DNA from 2 places in the Sellimonas catena genome. Region 1 is predicted to be linked to the other one. Evidence: a T-box and tRNA genes for the amino acid it is inferred to sense, from the RefSeq annotation. Region 1 holds a T-box; the other holds one or more tRNA genes.

Region 1 (5,326 bases):
GATTTCTTCTGTCACAAACGGCATGTACGGATGCAGAAGTTTAAGTGCGTCCGCAAGAACCGTTTTCAAGGTCCAAAGCGCTGCATTGGCTGCCTTATAATTTTCATCGGAATGGTAAATACGGTATTTTGCCATCTCGATGTACCAGTCACAGAATTCATCCCAGATAAAGTCGTATACTTTCTGTACTGCAATTCCCAGTTCAAATTTATCCATGTTTTCCGTCACATCTTTGATCAGACGGTTTGCTCTGGAAAGGATCCACCTGTCAGCTGCTGTCAGATCCTGGGCATCCGGACGGCTGATCACTTTATCTTCCATATTCATCAGGATAAACCTGGAAGCGTTCCATACTTTGTTTGCAAAGTTACGGTTTGCTTCTACTTTTTCTTTATAGAAACGCATATCGTTTCCAGGTGCGTTTCCTGTAACCACCGTAAGACGGAGTGCATCGGCGCCGTACTCGTCGATAATCTCCAGCGGGTCGATTCCGTTTCCAAGAGACTTACTCATCTTTCTTCCCTGGTCATCCCGGATCAGGCCGTGGAAGAATACCGTGTGGAACGGACATTTTCCGGTCTGCTCAAATCCTGAGAATACCATACGGATTACCCAGAAGAAGATGATGTCATATCCGGTTACAAGGACGTCGGTCGGATAGAAGTAATCCAGTTCCTCTGTCTGATCCGGCCATCCAAGTGTAGAGAACGGCCACAGCGCGGAGGAGAACCAGGTATCCAGTGTATCCTCATCCTGTGTAAAGTGCGTGCATCCGCATTTCGGACATACGGACGGAGCTCCGCCTCTTTGTACAATCATTTCGCCGCATTCGTCGCAGTAGTATGCCGGAATCCGGTGTCCCCACCAGATCTGTCTGGAAATACACCAGTCACGGATATTGTTCAGCCACTGCAGGTATATTTTGTTCATACGCTCCGGAATCAGCTTTAATTCTCCTGTTTCCAGCGCTTTGATGGCAGGCTTTGCAAGCTCTTCCATCTTGACAAACCACTGCTGCTTGATTAACGGCTCGACCGTCTGCTTACATCTCTCGTGTACACCTACATTATGTGCATAATCTTCCACTTTTACCAGATATCCCTGATCTTGCAGATCCTGCACGATGGCTTCTCTTGCTTCGTAGCGTCCCATACCTGCGTACTTGCCGCCGTTTTCATTGATCGTCGCATCATCATTCATGATGTTGATCTCTTCCAGACCGTGTCTCTTTCCGATCTCAAAGTCGTTCGGGTCATGTGCCGGAGTCACTTTCATGGCACCGGTTCCGAATTCCTTGTCTACATAGGCATCCGCAATGATCGGGATTTCCTTATTTACAAGCGGCAGAAGCGCTTTCTTTCCAATAATATCGGTATAACGTTCATCTTCCGGATTTACTACAATCGCAGTATCTCCAAGCATCGTCTCCGGACGTGTCGTCGCGATCACAAGGCTTCTGTCCGTGCCTACGATCGGATAACGGATGTGCCAGAAATGTCCTGCCTGTTCCTCATGCTCTACTTCCGCATCGGAAAGGGATGTCTGGCATACCGGACACCAGTTGATGATCCGGGAACCTTTGTAGATATATCCTTTTTCATAAAGGCGTACGAACACTTCCTCTACAGCCCTGCTGCATCCTTCGTCCATCGTGAACCGCTCTCTGTCCCAGTCACAGGATACGCCAAGTTTCTTTAACTGGGATTCAATCGTCCCTGCATACTCCTCTTTCCACTCCCAGACACGATCCAGAAAGCCTTCTCTTCCAAGCTCCCTCTTGTCGATGCCCTCTTCTTTTAACTGATTCGTCACCTTAACTTCGGTGGAGATCGCCGCATGGTCCGTACCCGGAATCCAGAGGGCATTGTATCCCTGCATTCTCTTATAACGGATCAGGATATCCTGAAGCGTATTGTCCAGGGCATGTCCCATGTGCAGCTTTCCTGTGATATTCGGCGGCGGCATCACCGTCGTAAACGGCTTTCTGCTCCTGTCTACTTCTGCGTGAAAATACTTATTCTCACACCATTTTTCATAAAGCTTCGGTTCAATCTCCTTCGGATTGTACGTTTTGTCCAACTGTCTGCTCATCATTACCTCCTCATTTCAAGCGTTCCTGTGAATAACAAAACGCCCTTTACATATGTAAAGGGCGTCAAAACGCGGTACCACCTTTTTTATACACCTGTCCTCTCTGACAGATGTATATCTCTTCGTTCTATAACGGGAACTACTCCGGGATCTCCTACTGTCCTTTCTCTCAATCGGACACATTCAGACATCCGGCTCCAAAGCTACCTTCCACAACTCCTTCTTGTAATCACCTTCCAGCCAGCGGGTAATTCTCTCTGTCAAGGGCAGGTGTGTACTCCTCTTTATCAACACCTTTAAATATGAAACTATGATAATCATAGTCATCAGCCCCCGATTTGTCAAGGAGTTCATGGAATTTTCATGGAATCTTAAGGTTCTAGGCCTCTCCCTTCAGAAACTCTTTCAATTCTTCGACCGAGTCAAAAATCATATCCGCTCCGGCCGCCTCCAGCTCCTTCCGGCTTCCGAATCCGTAGAGGACTCCGGCTGAGGCAAGTCCGAATGTCCTGGCGCCAAGGATGTCATGTTCCCTGTCTCCCACCATGATAACCGATGGATCTCCCGGTTTTTTTCCGCACGTTTCCAGCGCATAGGCAATGACATCTTCTTTTGTCAGCCTGCTCTCATCCATGGTCGCCCCGCAGATGTAAGTGAAGTATGACTCAATCCCGGCATCTCCGGCAATGATTCCGGCATAATGTTCCGGCTTGGAGGTGGCCATGACAATGCGGAGGCCTGCTTCTTTGAGCTCCCGCAGCATGGTTTCCACCCCGTCGTACAGACGGTACTCATACACACCTTTTGTTCCGAAATTTTCCCTGTAATATTCCACCGCTTTTCTTGCCTCTGTTTCACTCAGCCCGGTGTATTTCTGGAACGAAGTGAGAAGCGGAGGCCCGATAAACGGAAGCAGTTCCTTTCGTTCCTTTTCAATTCCAAATTTTTTCAGAGCGTAGACTACTGAATTGATTATTCCCGGCTCCGAATCGATGAGCGTTCCGTCCAGATCCAGAAAGACGGTGTCAAATCCTGGTATTCCCATGTTCTTCCTCCTGTTTTCGTTTCAGTGCATTAAGCATTTCCTTGTCCTGAGCGCTGACCCGTCTCGACTCTCTGCATTTCTGGATCGCCTTGTTGTGGGTCCAGATATCCAGCTTCTTTTCTTTCAGAAGTCCAAGTACTTTTTCCGGGTACTTCACATATGCGGTTGCCACGCCCCAGGCGATCCCCATCCGGACATAATAGTCTTCTGACCTGATATCCGCATACCGGCGCAGTACTTCATCTATATACCGGTCATTCAGGAAATGGTCCATCAGTGCGATTACACCAAACCGGAGCTCAAATTCCCGGCTGCTGTTCAGCCATTTTTCCAGATAGGAAAACCAGAATTCCGGATCCTTTTCCATCCATTTATACGTGGAAGTGCTGCAGTCACAGTCCGCCCAGGACAGAACTCCCGGTACCCAGATATCGAGCATGGCCGCATGTTCTTCTCTGGATGCTTTTCTGTATCCGGAAGCCATCCCAAAGAGCATGTGCTCTTCCTGATAGACGCAGCTCCCATGATCCCGGAGCATTTCATCAAGCCATCCGCCCTCCGGCTCTTTTGCCGCTTCTTTTGCAAGTTCCCGAAGCTTCGGTATCCGGATGCCAAGCGTCGGCATGGACGGTGCATTTAAAATCCGGTCGTTGAATTCCTTATAGGCTTCATCGGACAGCGTCTTCAATCTGTCCCGCATTAGTTCCCGTTTTCCCATACTCTTTTACTTATCCTCTCTGAATCCCGCGAACAGGATATCGTGATTAATCATTCTGTAGAATCGTTTTTTGATTTCCTCATAATCTTTTGCCGGCTGCGCCATCAGCCACATGAGTTTTGTAATCGTAGCCTCCAGTGTCATGTCATAGGCTTCCAGAAGATCAAAATCCTGCTTTACCTTTTTTCCGACCTCGTAGACTGTCATATTGCTTCCTTCACTTACAACCTGTGTCGTCATGACAATCAGTTTTCCTTCTTTTTTCCACTTCTTCATTCCCTCATAGACTTCCGCAGTAATGCTGTCCGGAAGTCCGCCTACGCCAAAGCTCTCGATCACGACACAGTCATACTGTTCCAGAATCTGAGTCAGCACGCCGCTTCGCATGCCCGGAACCAGTTTCAGCACATAAACACTATCTTTCATGTCATGGTAAAACCGTACTTCTCCCTTATGCCGTACCGGCGGGATGTACCGGATCACCTGACCGTCCTGAATCACAGCCGGGTACGGGAAATTAATGCTGGAAAATGCATTGTAGCTTTTCGCCCGCTCCTTTTTCGCCCTTGTTCCGATAATGACTTTGCCGTCAAACACGATGCTGACATCTTCGGAATCGTCATCCGCCGCGTAGATAAAGCTGTCCAGCAGATTGGTCTTTGCATCCGTCACGTCCATATTGATCGGCTTCTGTGCTCCGGTCACGACAATCGGCTTTGGGGAATTCTGAATCATATAGGAAAGCGCCGCCGCTGTGTAGGCAAGGGTGTCGGTTCCATGGCAGATCACAAACCCGTCATAGGCATCGTAGTGCTTCTCCACCGCTTCCACCATCAGCTTCCAGTGCTCCGGTGTTACATTGGTACTGTCGATATTGCACACCTGCAGCGTCTCCACCCCACATACATGTTTCACCTGAGGAATGCAGGCCAGAATGTCATTCGGCGTCAGGCCCGGGGCCAGTCCGTTTTCCGTCTGCTTTGAGGCAATCGTCCCTCCGGTTCCAATCATCAATATTTTCTTCATTTGGTTTTCCTCTCTTTACATAGTTCGTTCCATCAGTGAAAAGCCCCACCGGATGTCCGGATGGGGATTATTCTATGATTTTAGTATAAGGAAATTCCGGCCGGAAATCAACCGGCTTATAGGATTTTGCATCCTTTTATGATAAAATGTAGATATTCGGCCACAAGGCCTGATTGCAATAAAGCTTTTACAAATGGGGGATTACAAATGAGACAAAAGATTGATTTACTGAACGGACCGGTTTTCCCGTCACTGACCAGACTTGCTCTCCCGATTATGGCGACATCTCTTGTCCAGATGGCATACAATCTCACCGATATGATCTGGATCGGAAGAATCAGCAGTGACGCGGTCGCATCTGTCGGGGCTGCCGGCATGTACATGTGGTTTGCGAATGGAATCACTGTACTTGCAAAAATGGGCGGACAGGTCAAGGTCGGACATTC
Region 2 (5,326 bases), on a different contig from region 1:
ACTCTCCTGGAGAGGCAAAGAGATTGTCAACATTTCCCGTGCATTCCTCGATACAAACGGAGCACATCAGGAGACAGAAGTCTTTGTTGAGATTCCGTCAAAAGACGGCAACATGCTGGAAGAACGCAAAGATGTTCCGGATGTGAAGGAAGCATGGCTTGATACATTAAAAGACCTCAACGTATGTTCCCAGAAAGGACTTGTGGAGATGTTTGACGGTTCCATTGGAGCAGGATCTGTCTTCATGCCGCACGGCGGAAAATACCAGATGACAGAGACCCAGACCATGGTAGCCAAACTTCCGGTACTGAAAGGGGCATGTGATACGGTATCCATGATGAGCTTTGGATTTGACCCGTATCTTTCAAGCTGGAGCCCGTATCACGGAGCAGTTTATGCAGTGACCGAGTCCATCGCAAAGATCGTAGCTTCCGGCGGAGATTACCGGAAAATCCGCTTCACATTCCAGGAGTATTTCCGCAGAATGACAGAAGATCCGAAACGCTGGAGTCAGCCGTTTGCGGCACTCCTTGGTGCATACAGCGCACAGATCGGATACGGACTTCCATCCATCGGAGGAAAGGACAGTATGTCCGGAACCTTCCAGGATATCGATGTACCTCCGACACTGGTTTCCTTTGCTGTGGACATTGCGAAGGTTGGAGACATTATTACACCGGAACTCAAAGCAGCAGGCAATAAGCTTGTATGGCTTCGGATTGAGAAAGACCAGTACAGCCTCCCGGTTTACAGCCAGATAATGGATCAGTACGGCAAGTTCCGCGAGGACATTCAGAATGGAAACATTGTTTCCGCGTACGCTCTGGACCGCCACGGTATTGCTGCGGCTGTCAGCAAGATGGCATTCGGAAACGGCATGGGTGTCAAGATTGAGCATAATGTAGACCCGAGAGATTTCTTTGCTCCGGGATTTGGAGATATTATCGCAGAAGTACCGGCAGAAAAAGTCGGAAAACTTGCGATTACATATACAGTAATCGGTGAAGTGACAGATAACGGTACCTTCTCTTATGGAAATACGGAAATTACACTTGCAGAAGCAGAGTCAGCATGGAAAGCACCTCTGGAAAAGGTATTTGCAACCGTTTCAGGTGAAGAATCAGCACCGGAGTCCGTATATGTGGCGCCGGCAGATCCGGAAGCACGTATCACGGAAGACGGATGCTACGATACAAAGAAAGTTCACATCTGCTCCCACAAGATTGCGCAGCCGACTGTCTTTATTCCGGTATTCCCGGGAACAAACTGCGAGTACGACAGTGCAAAGGCATTTGAGCGCGCAGGTGCTAAGGTGATTACAAAGGTATTCCGGAATCTGGATGCGGCAGATATCCGCGATTCTGTAGCTGAGTTTGAAAAGGCAATCGGACAGTCTCAGATTATTATGTTCCCGGGCGGATTCTCCGCAGGAGATGAGCCGGACGGATCTGCGAAGTTCTTTGCGACTGCATTCCAGAACGCAAAGATGAAAGAAGCAGTAGAGAAGCTCTTAAATGAAAGAGACGGTCTTGCGCTTGGTATCTGTAACGGATTCCAGACACTGATCAAACTGGGCCTTGTTCCGCACGGCAAGATTGTCGGACAGACAGAAGACGCGCCGACATTGACATACAATACCATTGGACGTCATATTTCCAAGATGGTTTACACAAAAGTAGTTACAAACAAGTCCCCATGGCTTCAGATGGCAGAGCTTGGCGGAGTTTATACAAACCCGGCTTCCCACGGGGAGGGACGTTTTGTTGCAAATGAAGAATGGCTTAATACCCTCTTTGCAAACGGACAGGTAGCGACACAGTACTGCGATCTGGACGGAAATGTAACGATGGACGAGGAATGGAATGTTAACGGTTCCTACCGCGCGATCGAAGGTATCACAAGCCCGGACGGACGTGTACTTGGCAAGATGGCACATTCCGAGCGTAGAGCGGATGGTGTGGCAATCAATATTTACGGCGAACAGGATATGAAGATCTTTGAATCCGGCGTCGCATATTTCAAATAGGGCATATAATTGATAGAGAAAGAGGACAGATCAGAGCAGGATTTGTCCTCTTTCCGTTTCCCTTGAGTATTTGACAGAAGAAAACACGATGATTATAATGTAAGCGTAAAATTGCTTAATGGTTTTATTAAGGGAGGGACAGATATGCCGTCCAGTAAGATCGGAAAATATATTTCTATTCTAAACCGTCAGTCACAGAAGTATCTGCACCATCTGGTGGAGCAGTACGGGATCGGCTATTCCAGCTATTATTTTGTCATGTATATTGGGGCCAATCCAAAGTGCAGCCAGAGAGAGATGTGCGATTCCATGGCCATGGATCAGGCAATGGCGACGAGAGAGATGCGCCGCCTCGAGAAAAGTGGATATATAATCAGGGAAAAACGTCCGGGAAATGCAAAAACATACGAAATTTCGCTTTCAGAAAGCGGAGAAAAACTGTATCTGAAGCTGAAAGACAAGTTGACGGAATGGTGGGGAGAACTGCTGGCCGAGAGCGAAATCGATCCGGAGCCGTTTTCCGAACAGCTGCGAATACTGGCAAAAGCTGCCCATGAGAAGGCCGCGGGAATGGAAAATCAGGAAAAACGAACCAAAAAGACAAGGTAAAAAATTCTTGACAATGACATGAAAATGCTTTACAGTGTTAAAGAAGAAAAGCGATGTATGTTTATGCAGACTTTTTTAGGAAAAGAAGTAGGAGGAAGATGTTATGTCATACGTAGATGAAGTGATTGACCTTGTAGTAAAGAAAAACCCAAACGAACCGGAATTTCACCAGGCTGTCAAAGAAGTTCTGGAATCTCTCCGTGTCGTGATTGAGGCAAATGAAGATAAATACAGAAAAGAAGCGCTTCTGGAAAGACTGACAGAGCCAGAAAGACAGCTGCTCTTCCGTGTGCCGTGGGTAGACGACAACGGACAGGTACATGTCAATAAGGCATACCGGGTACAGTTCAACAGCGCAATCGGACCATACAAAGGAGGACTCAGACTCCATCCGTCTGTCAATTTAAGCATTATTAAATTCCTTGGATTTGAGCAGATTTTCAAAAACTCCCTGACAGGTCTTCCAATCGGCGGAGGAAAAGGCGGATCTGACTTTGATCCAAAAGGAAAATCCGACAGAGAGATCATGGCATTCTGTCAGAGCTTCATGGCAGAGCTGTGCAAATACATTGGAGCAGACACAGACGTGCCGGCCGGAGACATCGGAACAGGGGCAAGAGAGATCGGCTACATGTTCGGACAGTACAAGAGAATCCGCGGCGTATTTGAAGGCGTGCTCACAGGAAAGGGTCTGACTTATGGAGGATCCCTTGTTCGTACAGAAGCAACAGGATACGGACTGCTTTACTTCACGGAAGAAATGTTAAAACTTGCAGGCAAAGACATGAAAGATAAAGTCATTGCCATCTCCGGAGCAGGAAATGTTGCGATCTATGCAGCAGAAAAAGCAGTACAGATGGGTGCAAAAGTCGTGACCATGAGCGATTCTACCGGATGGATCTACGATCCAGAAGGCATTGATCTGGATGCAGTGAAAGAAATCAAAGAAGTAAAACGCGCAAGACTGACCGAGTACAAGACATACCGTCCGAACTCCGAATACCATGAAGGCGCAGGCGTATGGTCCGTAAAATGCGACATCGCACTTCCTTGCGCAACACAGAACGAACTGCACCTTGAAGATGCAAAACAGCTTGTGGCAAACGGATGTATCGCAGTTGCAGAAGGAGCAAACATGCCGACTACAATGGAAGCAACCGAATACTTACAGGCAAATGGCGTACTCTTTGCACCTGGAAAAGCATCCAACGCCGGCGGTGTTGCAACATCCGCACTGGAAATGTCACAGAACAGCGAGCGTTTGAGCTGGTCTTTTGAAGAAGTTGATGCGAAACTGAAAAACATCATGGTAAACATCTGCCACAACGCAACAGACGCAGCAAAGAGATACGGATGCGAAGGCAACTATGTTGTAGGAGCAAACATTGCCGGATTTGAAAAAGTAGCAGCCGCAATGGAAGCTCAGGGAATTGTTTAAAAATTTCCGCAAAATAAAGACGCAGATTCATTGAGATCCTGCTATAACAGTCTGAAACGGAAAAAGCCGCAAAGACCATCAAAAAAAGTGAAAAAATCTATGTCAAAAAAGATAAAAAAAGTGTTGACATTTATCAGATGTTAATAGTATAATAATCAAGCGGGTTGCGAAAGCGACCCGCGATATATGGGATCTTAGCTCAGCTGGGAGAGCATCTGCCTTACAAGCAGAGGGTCATAGGTTCGAGCCCTATAGGTCCCATTTCGTAAGAAATTACGAACATATGGCGGGATAGCTCAGTTGGCTAGAGCATACGGTTCATACCCGTAGTGTCGCTGGTTCGAATCCAGTTCCCGCTATTCATATGGGATCTTAGCTCAGCTGGGAGAGCATCTGCCTTACAAGCAGAGGGTCATAGGTTCGAGCCCTATAGGTCCCATTTCTTATGAAAATTACAAAACATATGGCGGGATAGCTCAGTTGGCTAGAGCATACGGTTCATACCCGTAGTGTCGCTGGTTCGAATCCAGTTCCCGCTACTACAAATTCATAAGTACAAAAAAAGAGACGAAAGTCTCTTTTTTTGTTGTGTTTTACTTTCGGCGGGGACGTGTTCCGATACACAGGTACACGACGTAAATGACAAAAAAAGCCCCGAAACCCGCATAAAATAAGGCAAAACTCAAATTGTCAGATTTTTTCCATCGGGGACAGGTTCCGATACACCGGAACACGTCCCCGATAATTTGGCAATAATTCTTAATATTTCTGGAATATGGTTTTTTACGTTGTATCTGGCAGACTTTTTAGATATAATATTGAAAAAATCGAACGAAAAGGGGAAGGATATGGAATTACGTTTAAATAATGTGAAGAAATCTTTTGGCAGCAAGGTGGTTTTGCATGATTGTTCCTTTGTGTTTGAAAAGGGAAAGATTTATGGGCTTCTTGGGCGTAATGGAGCTGGTAAGACGACGTTGTTTAATTGCCTGAGTGATGAGATTCAGCCGGATTCAGGGGCTGCTATGCTCTGGGACGGAGAAAACGAGCGGGAGATAATGCCGGATGAGATTGGATATGTGTTTTCGGTGCCGGTGCTTCCGGATTTTTTGACGGGTGAAGAGTTTGTGCGGTTTTTTATGGATATTAACAGGGACAGGATTGAGCCGGGGACGAGTGCGGAAGCGTATTTTGATCTGGTGCAGATTGACCAGGAGGACAGGAAGAAGCTGATCAAGGGATATTCTCATGGA

The links. The T-box of region 1 lies ahead of Selli1_RS01520 (valine--tRNA ligase). A T-box ahead of a tRNA ligase gene usually reads a tRNA of that ligase, here a tRNA-Val.
Region 2: it encodes a tRNA-Val, which carries the amino acid that the T-box ahead of Selli1_RS01520 (valine--tRNA ligase) is inferred to sense. The anticodon was not compared.

What each region holds. Positions count from the first base shown of each region.
Region 1 covers NZ_BSBO01000002.1:48,059-53,384, reverse strand. The annotation lists gene Selli1_RS01520 (valine--tRNA ligase) at 1-2,091, opposite strand, end outside; T-box leader at 2,146-2,391, opposite strand; gene Selli1_RS01515 (HAD hydrolase-like protein) at 2,471-3,136, opposite strand; gene Selli1_RS01510 (DNA alkylation repair protein) at 3,117-3,854, opposite strand; gene Selli1_RS01505 (asparaginase) at 3,861-4,880, opposite strand; gene Selli1_RS01500 (MATE family efflux transporter) at 5,088-5,326, shown strand, end outside.
Region 2 covers NZ_BSBO01000010.1:32,445-37,770, forward strand. The annotation lists gene Selli1_RS06150 (phosphoribosylformylglycinamidine synthase) at 1-2,026, shown strand, start outside; gene Selli1_RS06155 (MarR family winged helix-turn-helix transcriptional regulator) at 2,171-2,635, shown strand; gene gdhA (NADP-specific glutamate dehydrogenase) at 2,739-4,073, shown strand; tRNA gene Selli1_RS06165 (tRNA-Val) at 4,262-4,334, shown strand; tRNA gene Selli1_RS06170 (tRNA-Met) at 4,359-4,432, shown strand; tRNA gene Selli1_RS06175 (tRNA-Val) at 4,440-4,512, shown strand; tRNA gene Selli1_RS06180 (tRNA-Met) at 4,539-4,612, shown strand; gene Selli1_RS06185 (ABC transporter ATP-binding protein) at 4,922-5,326, shown strand, end outside.